DNA from 2 places in the Streptomyces sp. NPDC000941 genome. Region 1 is predicted to be linked to the other one. Evidence: riboswitches for the same ligand, from Rfam matches in the RefSeq annotation. Region 1 holds a riboswitch; the other holds the start of a gene.

Region 1 (5,808 bases):
GCGCGACACCAAGCCCAGCGACACCAAGCCCGGCACCGACGAGCCCGCCGCCCCCGCGGACCCCGGCACCGCCAAGCCCGGAACCGACGAGCCCGGCGCCCAGAAGCCCGGCACCGACAAGCCCGGCGCTCAGAAGCCCGCCACGAAACCGGACATGAAGAAGCCCGGTACGCAGCGCCCCAGCACGACGGCCCCCAGCCCCCTGTCCGCTCTCGAGCCCACCACGCCCAAGCTGGCCGAGGACGACTCCGTGCTCCCCATGCCGCTGCCCCACCCGGTCGAGGCGACCGTCGAGGCTCCTTGACGGCAGCGCTCCACCATCCCGCCGCGCGTCACTCGAAGCCGATACGGCGCAGCGCGCTCACGGCCGCCCGATCCAGCAGCGCCACCGAGGCGCAGCCTTCGGGCGGCCGTCCGCGTTCGGCGGCGGCGACCAGCCGCCCCACCGCGCGGCGGTGCCGTCCGAAGGCGTAGCGGGAGACCCCGCGGCCGCGGGCGGCCTGCCCGTCCAGGGCCACCGCGGCCTCCACGTCCAGCAGCACCATGTGCAGCCGGCGGCCGGTGCGCCGGGCGTCGCGGGCCAGCCAGCGGCGGACCCAGGAGAGCGTGCCGCAGTCGTGCACCACGACGCTCGCGCCGGAGCGCAGCGCCCGGCGCAGCCCGGCGTAGTGGGCGTAGCGCACCAGCGGGCGGTAGAGGGCGTACGGCAGCCAGCGGGGCAGCCGCCGCTCCCAGCGCTCGCGGGTGTCCTGTGAGTCCACTCGCAGTACGGCGTGCCCGCTCTGGTCCAGGCGGGGCACGGCCCGACCGATCATGGTGGTCTTGCCGCTGCCGGGCAGCCCGGAGGCGACCACCACGTCCCCCGCGCGGTAGCGCAGCTCGCGCGCGCCGGGCCCGGTCGCGGCCGTGCCGCCGCCGCCGCCGTCGTCGCTGTCGCCGTCGCCGTCGCCGCGGCGCAGATCGTGCACGGGCGCCCTGCGCCCCGGCCTGAGCGCACCTGCGGTCGGCGCCGTGCCCTGCCTCACCGGCAGGGGCCCCCATGTCGTCGTCGCGTACGTACCCTGCCCCTGCCCGTGCACCGTGATCGTCCTCCTAGGTCGGTCACTGCGGCTCGTTCCCGAAGAGTGTCAAGAAAAGGTAATGTCCAGCAAGGTGGTATTCCTGTGGGCTGGGCCTTCATGCCCTGTGAGTCCGGGTGTCCCGGGGTGAAACCGGTTCTGCCCGCTCGGCTCTTCCCTTCTCGGGCGTACGTGCGATGATGTTGCGCGCAACTCCATACCGGCCGCTTGAATCCGCGCGGGAGAGTCCTCGGCCACCGGCAGCAGTGCCGGCCGTCCGGGGCGCCGAAGGAGCAAGTCCTCCCTTGAATCTCTCAGGCCCCGATACCGCGTGGACGAGGCAGATCTGAAAAGCGAGCCGCTGGCGTGGCTCCACCCACGGTGCAAGCCGGACCGCTCGAAGGAGTGGGTCACGGCGAACCTCTCAGGTTCCGATGACAGATGGGGAGGACACGTTCCCCGTCGTCCTCGTAGCCGTCCCGCCCTGGAGCCAGCACCCATGCCCCATGCCTCAAGCCCCCGCCGCACCGCCCTGGACGCGGTGCACCGCGCGCTGGGCGCCACCATGACCGACTTCGCCGGCTGGGACATGCCGCTGCGCTACGGCAGCGAGCGCGATGAGCACACCGCGGTGCGCACCCGCGCCGGCCTCTTCGACCTCTCCCATATGGGCGAGATCACACTGACCGGTCCGCAGGCCGGCGCCGCCCTGGACCGGGCGCTGGTGGGCCATCTGTCGGCGCTCGCCGTCGGCCGCGCCCGCTACACCATGATCTGCGACGCCGACGGCGGCATCCTGGACGATCTGATCGTCTACCGCCTCGGCGAGCAGGAGTTCCTGGTGGTCGCCAACGCCTCGAACGCCCAGGTCGTGCTTGACGTGCTCACCGAGCGCGCCGAGGGCCTGGACGCGGCCGTACGGGACGACCGGGAGGCGTACGCGCTGATCGCCGTCCAGGGCCCGGCGTCCGCGACGATCCTGGCGGGCCTGACCGACGCCGATCTGGACGGCCTCAAGTACTACGCGGGCCTGCCCGGCACGGTCGCGGGCGTCCCGGCGCTGATCGCCCGTACCGGCTACACGGGCGAGGACGGCTTCGAGCTGTTCGTCTCGCCGGGCGACGCCGAGCGGCTGTGGCAGGCGCTGGCCGAGGCGGGGGCCCCGGCCGGGCTGGTCCCGTGCGGTCTTTCCTGCCGGGACACGCTGCGCCTGGAGGCCGGGATGCCGCTGTACGGGCATGAGCTGACCCGCGCCACCACGCCCTTCGACGCGGGGCTCGGCCGGGTGGTGAAGTTCGACAAGCCCGGTGACTTCGTCGGACGCCAGACCCTGGAGGCGGCGGCGCGGCGGGCCGAGACCGACCCGCCGCGGGTGCTGGTCGGCCTGGTCGCGGCGGGCCGCCGGGTCCCGCGCGCCGGGTACGCGGTGGTCGGCGCGGACGGCGCGGTGATCGGCGAGGTCACCTCGGGCGCGCCCTCGCCGACCCTCGGCAAGCCGATCGCGATCGCGTACGTGGACGCCGGGCATGCCGCGCCGGGGACGGCGGGGGTGTCGGTGGACATCCGCGGTACCCATGAGCCGTACGAGGTCGTGGCCCTCCCCTTTTACAAGCGGCGCTGAGCCCGTCACCTGCCGGCGGCGCGCCATCCCGCGCATGCCCCCAGCTACCGCTGGGCGGTGCCCCCGCCCGCACCGCCTGTCCCATCAGGCAAGACGCGTTTCCCAAGCACTCCCCCATATCCAGGAGAATCGGACCTATGAACAACCCCCAGCAGCTGCGTTACAGCAAGGAGCACGAGTGGCTGTCGGCCGCCGGCGAGGACGGTGTGTCGACGGTCGGTATCACCGAGTTCGCGGCCAACTCGCTCGGCGATGTCGTCTTCGTCCAGCTTCCGGAGGTCGGCACGGCGGTCACCGCGGGTGAGACCTGCGGTGAGCTGGAGTCCACGAAGTCCGTCAGCGATCTTTACGCGCCGGTCACCGGCGAGGTCACGGAGATCAACGAGGACGTGGTGAACGACCCGGCGCTGGTGAATTCCGCCCCCTTCGAGGGCGGCTGGCTGTTCAAGGTGAGGGTGACGGGCGAGCCGGACGAGCTGCTCTCCGCCGACGAGTACACCGCCTTCACCGAAAACTGACCCTCTCCTTCGATCGGGACCCTGATGTCGATTCTCAACAGCTCCCTGCACGAGCTCGACCCGGACGTAGCCGCCGCGGTCGACGCCGAACTCCACCGCCAGCAGTCCACCCTGGAGATGATCGCTTCGGAGAACTTCGCTCCGGTCGCGGTCATGGAGGCCCAGGGCTCGGTCCTGACCAACAAGTACGCCGAGGGCTACCCGGGCCGCCGCTACTACGGCGGCTGTGAGCACGTCGACGTGGTCGAGCAGATCGCCATCGACCGCGTCAAGGCGCTCTTCGGCGCCGAGGCCGCCAACGTCCAGCCGCACTCCGGCGCCCAGGCGAACGCGGCCGCGATGTTCGCCCTGCTCTCCCCCGGTGACACCATCCTGGGCCTGAACCTGGCGCACGGTGGTCATCTCACCCACGGGATGAAGATCAACTTCTCCGGCAAGCTCTACAACGTGGTGCCCTACCACGTGGACGTCGAGACCGGCCTGGTCGACATGGACGAGGTCGAGCGGCTGGCCAAGGAGCACCGCCCGAAGCTGGTGATCGCGGGCTGGTCGGCGTACCCGCGCCAGCTGGACTTCGCGGCCTTCCGCCGGATCGCGGACGAGGTCGGCGCGTACCTGATGGTGGACATGGCCCACTTCGCCGGTCTGGTGGCGGCCGGGCTGCACCCCTCCCCGGTGCCGCACGCCCATGTGGTGACCACCACCACCCACAAGACCCTCGGCGGCCCGCGCGGTGGCGTGATCCTCTCCACGGCCGAACTGGCCAAGAAGATCAACTCCGCGGTCTTCCCGGGTCAGCAGGGCGGTCCGCTGGAGCATGTGGTCGCGGCGAAGGCCGTGGCCTTCAAGATCGCGGCGGGCGAGGAGTTCAAGGAGCGCCAGCAGCGCACCCTCGAAGGCGCGCGGCTCCTGGCCGACCGGCTCACCCAGCCCGATGTGGCCAAGGCCGGGGTGGCCGTGCTGTCCGGCGGCACCGACGTCCACCTCGTCCTGGTCGACCTGCGCGACTCGGAGCTGGACGGCCGGCAGGCCGAGGACCGCCTCCACGAGATCGGCATCACGGTCAACCGCAACGCCATCCCGAACGACCCGCGCCCCCCGATGGTCACCTCCGGTCTGCGCATCGGCACCCCGGCGCTGGCCACCCGCGGCTTCACCGCCGACGACTTCCGCGAGGTCGCCGACATCATCGCCGAGGCGTTGCTGCCGTCCCACGACACGAAGGCGCTGAAGGCGCGCGTCACCGCGCTCGCCGACAAGCACCCGCTGTACCCGGACCTGAAGAAGTAACGGGCCCGGAAGGTGGGCGGGGGCGCACACCCCGCACCCCCGCCCACCCCGCACCACGCACGCACCCACCGTGCAGACGCAAGGAGTTCACCGGTGGCCATCTCCGTCTTCGATCTCTTCTCGATCGGCATCGGCCCGTCCAGTTCCCATACGGTCGGCCCGATGCGGGCCGCGAGGATATTCGTCCGCCGGCTGAAGAACGACGGCCTGCTCGCCCACACCACCGCCGTACGCACCGAGCTCTTCGGCTCCCTCGGCGCCACCGGCCACGGCCACGGCACCCCCAAGGCCGTACTCCTCGGCCTCGAAGGCCACTCCCCGCGCACCGTGAACGTCGAGACCGCCGACGACGAGGTGGAACGCATCCGCACCAGCAAGCGGCTGCGGCTGCTCGGCGCGGAGATCGGCACCGAGCACGAGATCGACTTCGACGAGTCCGCCGAGCTGGTCCTGCACCGCCGCCGCTCGCTGCCGTACCACGCCAACGGCATGACCCTCTTCGCGTACGACGCCGAAGGTCTCCCCCTCCTGGAGAAGACGTACTACTCCGTCGGCGGCGGCTTCGTCGTGGACGAGGACGCGGTCGGCGCGGACCGCATCAAGCTCGACGACACCGTGCTGAAGTACCCCTTCCGCACCGGCGACGAGCTGCTGCGGCTGTCCCACGAGACCGGCCTGTCCATCTCGGCCCTGATGCTGGAGAACGAGAAGGCCTGGCGCACCGAGGCCGAGATCCGCGCGGGTCTGCTGGAGATCTGGCAGGTCATGCGCGGCTGCGTCGAACGCGGCATGTCCCGCGAGGGCATCCTCCCCGGCGGCCTCAAGGTCCGCCGCCGCGCCGCCACCGCCGCCCGCGCCCTGCGCGCCGAGGGCGACCCGGCCACCCGCGCCATGGAGTGGGTCACCCTCTACGCCATGGCCGTCAACGAGGAGAACGCCGCGGGCGGCCGCGTGGTCACCGCCCCCACCAACGGCGCGGCCGGCATCATCCCCGCCGTCCTCCACTACTACACGCACTTCGTGCCAGGCTCCGACCCCGACTCCGACGAGGACGGCATCGTCCGCTTCCTCCTCGCCGCGGGCGCCATCGGCATGCTCTTCAAGGAGAACGCCTCCATCTCCGGCGCCGAGGTCGGCTGCCAGGGCGAGGTCGGCTCCGCCTGCTCCATGGCCGCCGGCGGCCTCGCCGAGGTCCTGGGCGGCTCCCCCGAACAGGTCGAGAACGCCGCCGAGATCGGCATGGAACACAACCTCGGCCTCACCTGCGACCCGGTCGGCGGCCTCGTCCAGATCCCCTGCATCGAGCGCAACGGCATGGCCT
Region 2 (5,808 bases), on a different contig from region 1:
CTTGTCGTAGCCGGTGACCTCGGCCAGCCGCTCCTCCAGCTCACGGATCAGCGTCAGATAGCCCTGGGCCTGCTCGACCGGCGCGAAGGGGTGCAGCGCCCCGAACTCCGGCCAGGTGATCGGCTCCATCTCGGTGGTGGCGTTGAGCTTCATGGTGCACGAGCCGAGCGGGATCATGCCCCGGTCCAGGGCGTAGTCGCGGTCGGCCAGGCGCCGCAGATAGCGCAGCATCGCGGTCTCGGAGCGGTGCCGGTGGAAGACCGGGTGGGTCAGATACACGTCGCCGCGCAGCAGGTCCTCGGGGAGCGCGTCGGCCGCCGCGGCGTCCAGCTCGTCGATGGCGGGCAGCCCGCCGTCCACGCCGAAGGCCGACCACACGGCGGCGAGCTGGGCGCGCCCGGTGGTCTCGTCGCAGGCGATGCCCACATGGTCGGCGTCGGTCTGCCGCAGGTTGACCCCGGCCTCGCGGGCCGCGGTGACGACCTCGGCGGCCCGGCCCGGGACATACGCGGTGAGGGTGTCGAAGAACGCGCCGTGCACGATCTGAACGCCCCCGGCCCGCAGCCCCTCGGCCAGCACGGCCGCGTAGCGGTGGGTGCGCCGGGCGATGGTCCGCAGGCCCTCCGGGCCGTGGTAGACGGCGTACATCCCGGCCATCACGGCGAGCAGCACCTGGGCGGTGCAGATGTTGCTGGTGGCCTTCTCGCGGCGGATGTGCTGCTCGCGGGTCTGCAGGGCCAGGCGGTACGCCTTGTCTCCGTCGGCGTCGACCGAGACGCCCACCAGGCGGCCCGGCAGGCTGCGGGCGTAGGCGTCGCGGACGGCCATGAAACCGGCGTGCGGCCCGCCGAAGCCCATCGGCACGCCGAACCGCTGGCTGCTGCCGACCGCGATATCGGCGCCCAGCTCGCCGGGCGAGGTGAGCAGGGTGAGGGCGAGCAGATCGGCGGCGACGGTGACCACGGCGCCGAGCTCATGGGCCCGCTCGATGACCGGGCGCAGCTCGCGCACCGCGCCGGAGGCGCCCGGGTACTGCAGCAGCACGCCGAACACCCCGCGCTCGGCCACCTCGGCCGGTATGCCCGCCGAGAGGTCGGCGACGACCACCTCGACACCGGTGGGTTCGGCGCGGGTCCGGATGACCGCGACGGTCTGCGGCAGAGTGTCGGCGTCGACCAGGAACACCCCCTGCTTGACCTTGCCCACCCGGCGCGACAGCGCCATGGCCTCGGCGGCGGCGGTGGCCTCGTCGAGCAGCGAGGCGCCGGCGGTCGGCAGCCCGGTCAGGTCGGCGACCACGGTCTGGAAGTTGAGCAGCGCCTCCAGCCGGCCCTGGGAGATCTCCGGCTGGTAGGGCGTGTACGCGGTGTACCAGGCGGGGTTCTCCAGCACATTGCGCAGGATCACCGGCGGGGTGAACGTCCCGTAGTAGCCCAGGCCGATCATCGGGGAGAGCAGCTGGTTGCGCTCGGCCAGGCCGCGCAGCTCGGCCAGCACCTCGGCCTCGCTGCGGGCCGGGGGCAGCCGCAGCTCCTGGGCGCTTCCGATGACCTCCGGCACGGCGGCCTGGGTGAGTTCGTCGAGGGAGCCGAAGCCGACCTGCGCGAGCATCTTGGCCTGCGCCTCGGAGTCAGGTCCGATATGGCGCCGCTCGAACGGAGTACCGCGTTCCAACTCGGTCAGTGAGGTGCGATTGGCGGTCATCTGCGAGGCCTCCTGGTCTGTACGACCTACGAGGGGCACCACGATGCGGGTGCCCGAACGGCCTCCCCCTCTGTCATCTCAACCTGAGAGCTTCACCGGGCCCGCGGGCGGCGAGCCGGCTTTCACCGTCGGTGAGGAGGGGTCCCGGAGCCGTACTCGCCCGTGGCCCGCCCTGCTTTCCAGAGTGACCTCACCCGCGCGGTACGTGTGCCTGAGAGATTCCGGGGAGGATTTGCTCCTTCGGCGCCTCCGACGACGTCGGCGGAGAGCTCTCCCGCACGGGGTCTGCAGCCACCGTCAGCCTACCAGCGAGCCTGTCGCCAGGGTTTTTGGGGAAAGCGCTCGAGTGGACGCGCGCGGCGTTGTGGCTTTTCGTAGGGATCACAAGGAAACAGGGGGATTCATGGAAAAATCGCCACCTGTGGGAGAGAGTGTGCAGACCGACATCGATCCGCGGACCCTCATCGGCCGCAAGGCCTTCGACCGCGATGGCGCGAAGATCGGCACCGTGGACGAGGTCTACCTCGACGACGCGACCGGCGAGCCGGAGTGGGCGGCGGTACGCACCGGCCTGTTCAGCCGGGACGTGTTCGTGCCCCTCGAACCCAGCCAGGTCATCGACGACGCGCTGCGGGTGCCGTACGAACGGGCGCTCATCAAGGACGCGCCGGACTTCGGGGTCGGCCGCCATCTGTCGCCCGAGCAGGAGCTGCAGCTCTACCACCACTACGGCCTGGACGTCACCGGCTGACCTTGGTGAGGCTCCCGGGCCGAGCCCGGGTCGTGGCCCGACCCCTGGCCCTCGCCCCGGCCCTCGTCCTCGGCCGGGGCGTGGGCGTCGGCGTCGCTCTCGGCGGGCCGGAGCAGCGGCAGCGGGTCCGCGGGCTCCAGTGCCGGGTCGTCGACCGCGAACGTCCGCACCCGGCCCGGCCTCGACCAGGGCTCCTCGAAGCGCACGGTCACCCGCCCGACCCCGCTGCCCTGCACCCACCCCGCCCCGAGCTCCGCATGCCGCACATCGCAGCCGGGCAGCCAGCGGCGGGGCCGGTCGGCGCCCTCGTCGTCCTCCAGGGCCGCCAGGGCCGCCAGGGCGGACTCCGGTGTCCCTCCGGCCTCGCCCGTCCCCCCGGCGGCCTCCTGAGCCTCCTGGGCCTCATGAGCGGCCTGGGCGGCGGCAGCCTGGGCGAACAGATCCTCCTGGGTGTAGTCCGCCAGACCGCTCACGCCCACTCCCAGCAGCCGCACACCCGCCGTGGTGTCCACACCTTCCAGCAGCCGCGCCGCGGCCTCCCGCACCACCGCCGGATCGTCCGTCGGCCCGCGCAGCGTCTCCGAGCGGGTCAGCGTGGAGAAGTCGTAACGCCGCACCTTGAGCACGACCGTGCGCCCCGAACGGCCGGCCCCGCGCAGCCGCCGCACACACCGGTCGGCGAGCCGCGCCACCTCCAGCTGTACCCGCGTGCGGTCGGTGAGGTCGACGTCGTACGTGTCCTCCACCGATACGGACTTGGCGTCCCGCTCGGCCACGACCGGCCGATCGTCCTGCCCACAGGCCATGACGTACAGCGAGGCGCCATGGGCCTTGCCCAGCAACCGGACCAGCTCCTCCTCCCCCGCCTCCCGGGTCTCGGCGACGGTGGTGATCCCGGCCCGGCGCAGCGCCTCCGCGGTGGCCGGGCCCACGCCGGGCAGGGTGCGCACCGTCAGCGGCCCCAGCAGCTCCCGCTCGGTGCCCGGCTCGATGAGCACCAGCCCATCGGGCTTGGCCCGCTCGGAGGCGATCTTGGCGAGCATCTTGGACCCGGCCAGGCCCACCGAGCCGGTCAGCCCGGTCGCGGCCACGATGTCCGCGCGCAGCCGCTCCCCCACGGCCAGCGCCGCCTCGGCCGTGGCCGGGACACCGCCCGCCTCCAGATCCACGAACGCCTCGTCCAGGCTCAGCGGCTCGACCAGTGGGGACAGGGTGGCCAGCAGGGCCATCACCCCGTCACTCACCTGGCGGTACAGGGAGAAGCGGGGGGTGAGATACGCCGCGTTCGGACACAGGCGGCGGGCCTGGGCCATCGCCATGGCCGAGTGGACCCCGAAAACCCGCGCCTCATAGGAAGCCGTGGCCACCACGCCGCGCGGCCCCAGGCCGCCGACGATCACCGGCTTGCCGCGCAGGCTGGGCTTGGCCGCCTGCTCCGCCGAGGCGTAGAAGGCGTCCATGTCCAGATGCAGAATCGTCGGCGCACCCCTCACACCTACAGATGCTGCCGCATGCCACTGACAATCGGGACTACCCGTCTGGACTGCCAGTCGGCCCACGGGCCACTGGCAACCGGGCACTGACGACCGGGGGCGGCGGCTCCGCGCTCAGCCCGCGCGGTTGCGGCGCCGGGCGAGTTCGTCGGTGGGGTTTTGTCCCACCAGCGTCTCGCCGGTGTCCACGCGCTCGCCGTGGAGCTGCTCCAGCGCGCTCTCCACGTCCCGCCACACCACGCCCACGGCGATCCCGAAGACGCCCTGGCCGCCCTGGAGCAGGTCGACCACCTCGTCGGGCGAGGTGCATTCGTAGACCGTCGCCCCGTCGCTCATCAGCGTCATCTGGGCGAGGTCGTCGAGGCCGCGCGAGCGCAGATGCTGGGCGGCGGCCCGGATGTTCTGCAGGGACACCCCGGTGTCCAGAAGCCGCTTGACGATCTTGAGGACGACGACGTCCCGAAAGCTGTAGAGCCGCTGGCTGCCCGAGCCGTACGCCGGCCGCACGCTCGGCTCCACGAGCCCGGTGCGCGCCCAGTAGTCCAGCTGGCGGTAGGTGATGCCGGCGGCCGCGCAGGCGGTCGGCCCGCGATAACCCACCTTCTCGGGCTTCGCCACGGCGCCTTCGCGCGGCGGCGTGGCCTGTGCAGCCACCCGAGCCTTCAGTACCGGTTCGGCCGGTACGCTCCCGGGGAGCGTATACGGACCGCCTGCCGCCGTGCCGTCGCCGCTGCTTCTCACGCCGACCTCCGTCCTCGACCTGCCTTCTCGACGGTAGGCAGTCACCCGGGGTGCGTCAACGATCGCCACACTCGGCACGCCGAGTGATAATCACCCTAAGGGTGGTTTCCCGTATCCCTCTTGCGGGAAAGGCTACTCGAATGTGCTGTCGAAGACCGGCGGACAGCACAGCTTCGGCACAGCTCACGGTCCACCGCTCCCTGGCCGCCGATGGCTCGCCGGCCGGGCTCACTGGCTGCTCGTGCCGAAGTCCTCGGGCGAGATCTGGTCGAGGAACTCGCGGAACTTCTCCACCTCGTCCTCCTGCTCGTCCGGGATGGCGATCCCCGCGTCGTCCAGCACCCCGTCACTGCCGTAGATCGGCGTGCCGGTGCGCAGCGCCAGCGCTATGGCGTCGGACGGCCGGGCGCTGACCTCCACGCCGCTGGCGAACACCAGCTCCGCGTAGAAGACACCCTCGCGCAGGTCCGTGATGCGGACTTCGGTGAGCTGCTGGCCGACCGCGTCGAGCACGTCCTTGAAGAGGTCGTGGGTCAGCGGGCGCGCCGGAGCCATGCCCTGCTGAGCGAAGGCGATCGCCGTCGCCTCTCCCGGTCCGATCCAGATGGGGAGGTAGCGGTCGCCTCCTACCTCGCGCAGGAGCACGATCGGTTGGTTGGAGGGCATCTCCACCCGGACACCCACGACGTCGAGCTCGTTCACACAGCAACCCTAGGACGTGCCCGGCCGGTTTGGATAGTCGGGACCGAGCCGGTCACCGGGAACCGGCCCGCAGAGCGGACTGGACAAAGGCCGCATGAAGCCGCACGGACAGCTCGGCCAGCTCCCGGGCGCTGGCCTCCGCATGGGCTCTGGTCTGCGGATTCGGGTGTCGCCGCAGCGGGGCGACCACCTGCTCGAGGAGTCCCACGTCGCGCTCCGCGGCGGCTTTCATGATCCTCAGATGACGTGGTTCCAGACCGAAACGACCCAGGTCCGCGACGAGCCTGGCGACGGTCACGGCCTCGATGTCGTATCCGCCGTCCGCACCCGGACCGATCAGCCCGAACGACTCCCACTCGGCCAGCTTCCCCTCGTCGATCCCGGTGGCGGCCAGCAGTTCGGCCCGGCCCACCCGGG

Evidence for each region. Region 1 has a riboswitch for glycine ahead of gcvT (glycine cleavage system aminomethyltransferase GcvT). Riboswitches for the same ligand answer to the same signal wherever they lie in the genome.
Region 2: linked by a shared signal. The riboswitch ahead of gcvP (aminomethyl-transferring glycine dehydrogenase) and the one ahead of gcvT (glycine cleavage system aminomethyltransferase GcvT) in region 1 are both predicted to bind glycine.

The regions. Positions count from the first base shown of each region.
Region 1 covers NZ_JBSFMM010000001.1:41,771-47,578, forward strand. The annotation lists gene ACWDSL_RS00190 (hypothetical protein) at 1-304, shown strand, start outside; gene ACWDSL_RS00195 (AAA family ATPase) at 333-1,025, opposite strand; glycine riboswitch at 1,288-1,398, shown strand; gene gcvT (glycine cleavage system aminomethyltransferase GcvT) at 1,558-2,679, shown strand; gene gcvH (glycine cleavage system protein GcvH) at 2,817-3,197, shown strand; gene glyA (serine hydroxymethyltransferase) at 3,222-4,487, shown strand; gene ACWDSL_RS00215 (L-serine ammonia-lyase) at 4,581-5,808, shown strand, end outside.
Region 2 covers NZ_JBSFMM010000229.1:4,378-10,185, forward strand. The annotation lists gene gcvP (aminomethyl-transferring glycine dehydrogenase) at 1-1,704, opposite strand, end outside; glycine riboswitch at 1,768-1,892, opposite strand; glycine riboswitch at 1,894-1,991, opposite strand; gene ACWDSL_RS44000 (PRC-barrel domain-containing protein) at 2,138-2,455, shown strand; gene ACWDSL_RS44005 (DNA polymerase IV) at 2,431-3,948, opposite strand; gene ACWDSL_RS44010 (MerR family transcriptional regulator) at 4,063-4,689, opposite strand; gene ACWDSL_RS44015 (bifunctional nuclease family protein) at 4,918-5,391, opposite strand; gene ftsR (transcriptional regulator FtsR) at 5,444-5,808, opposite strand, start outside.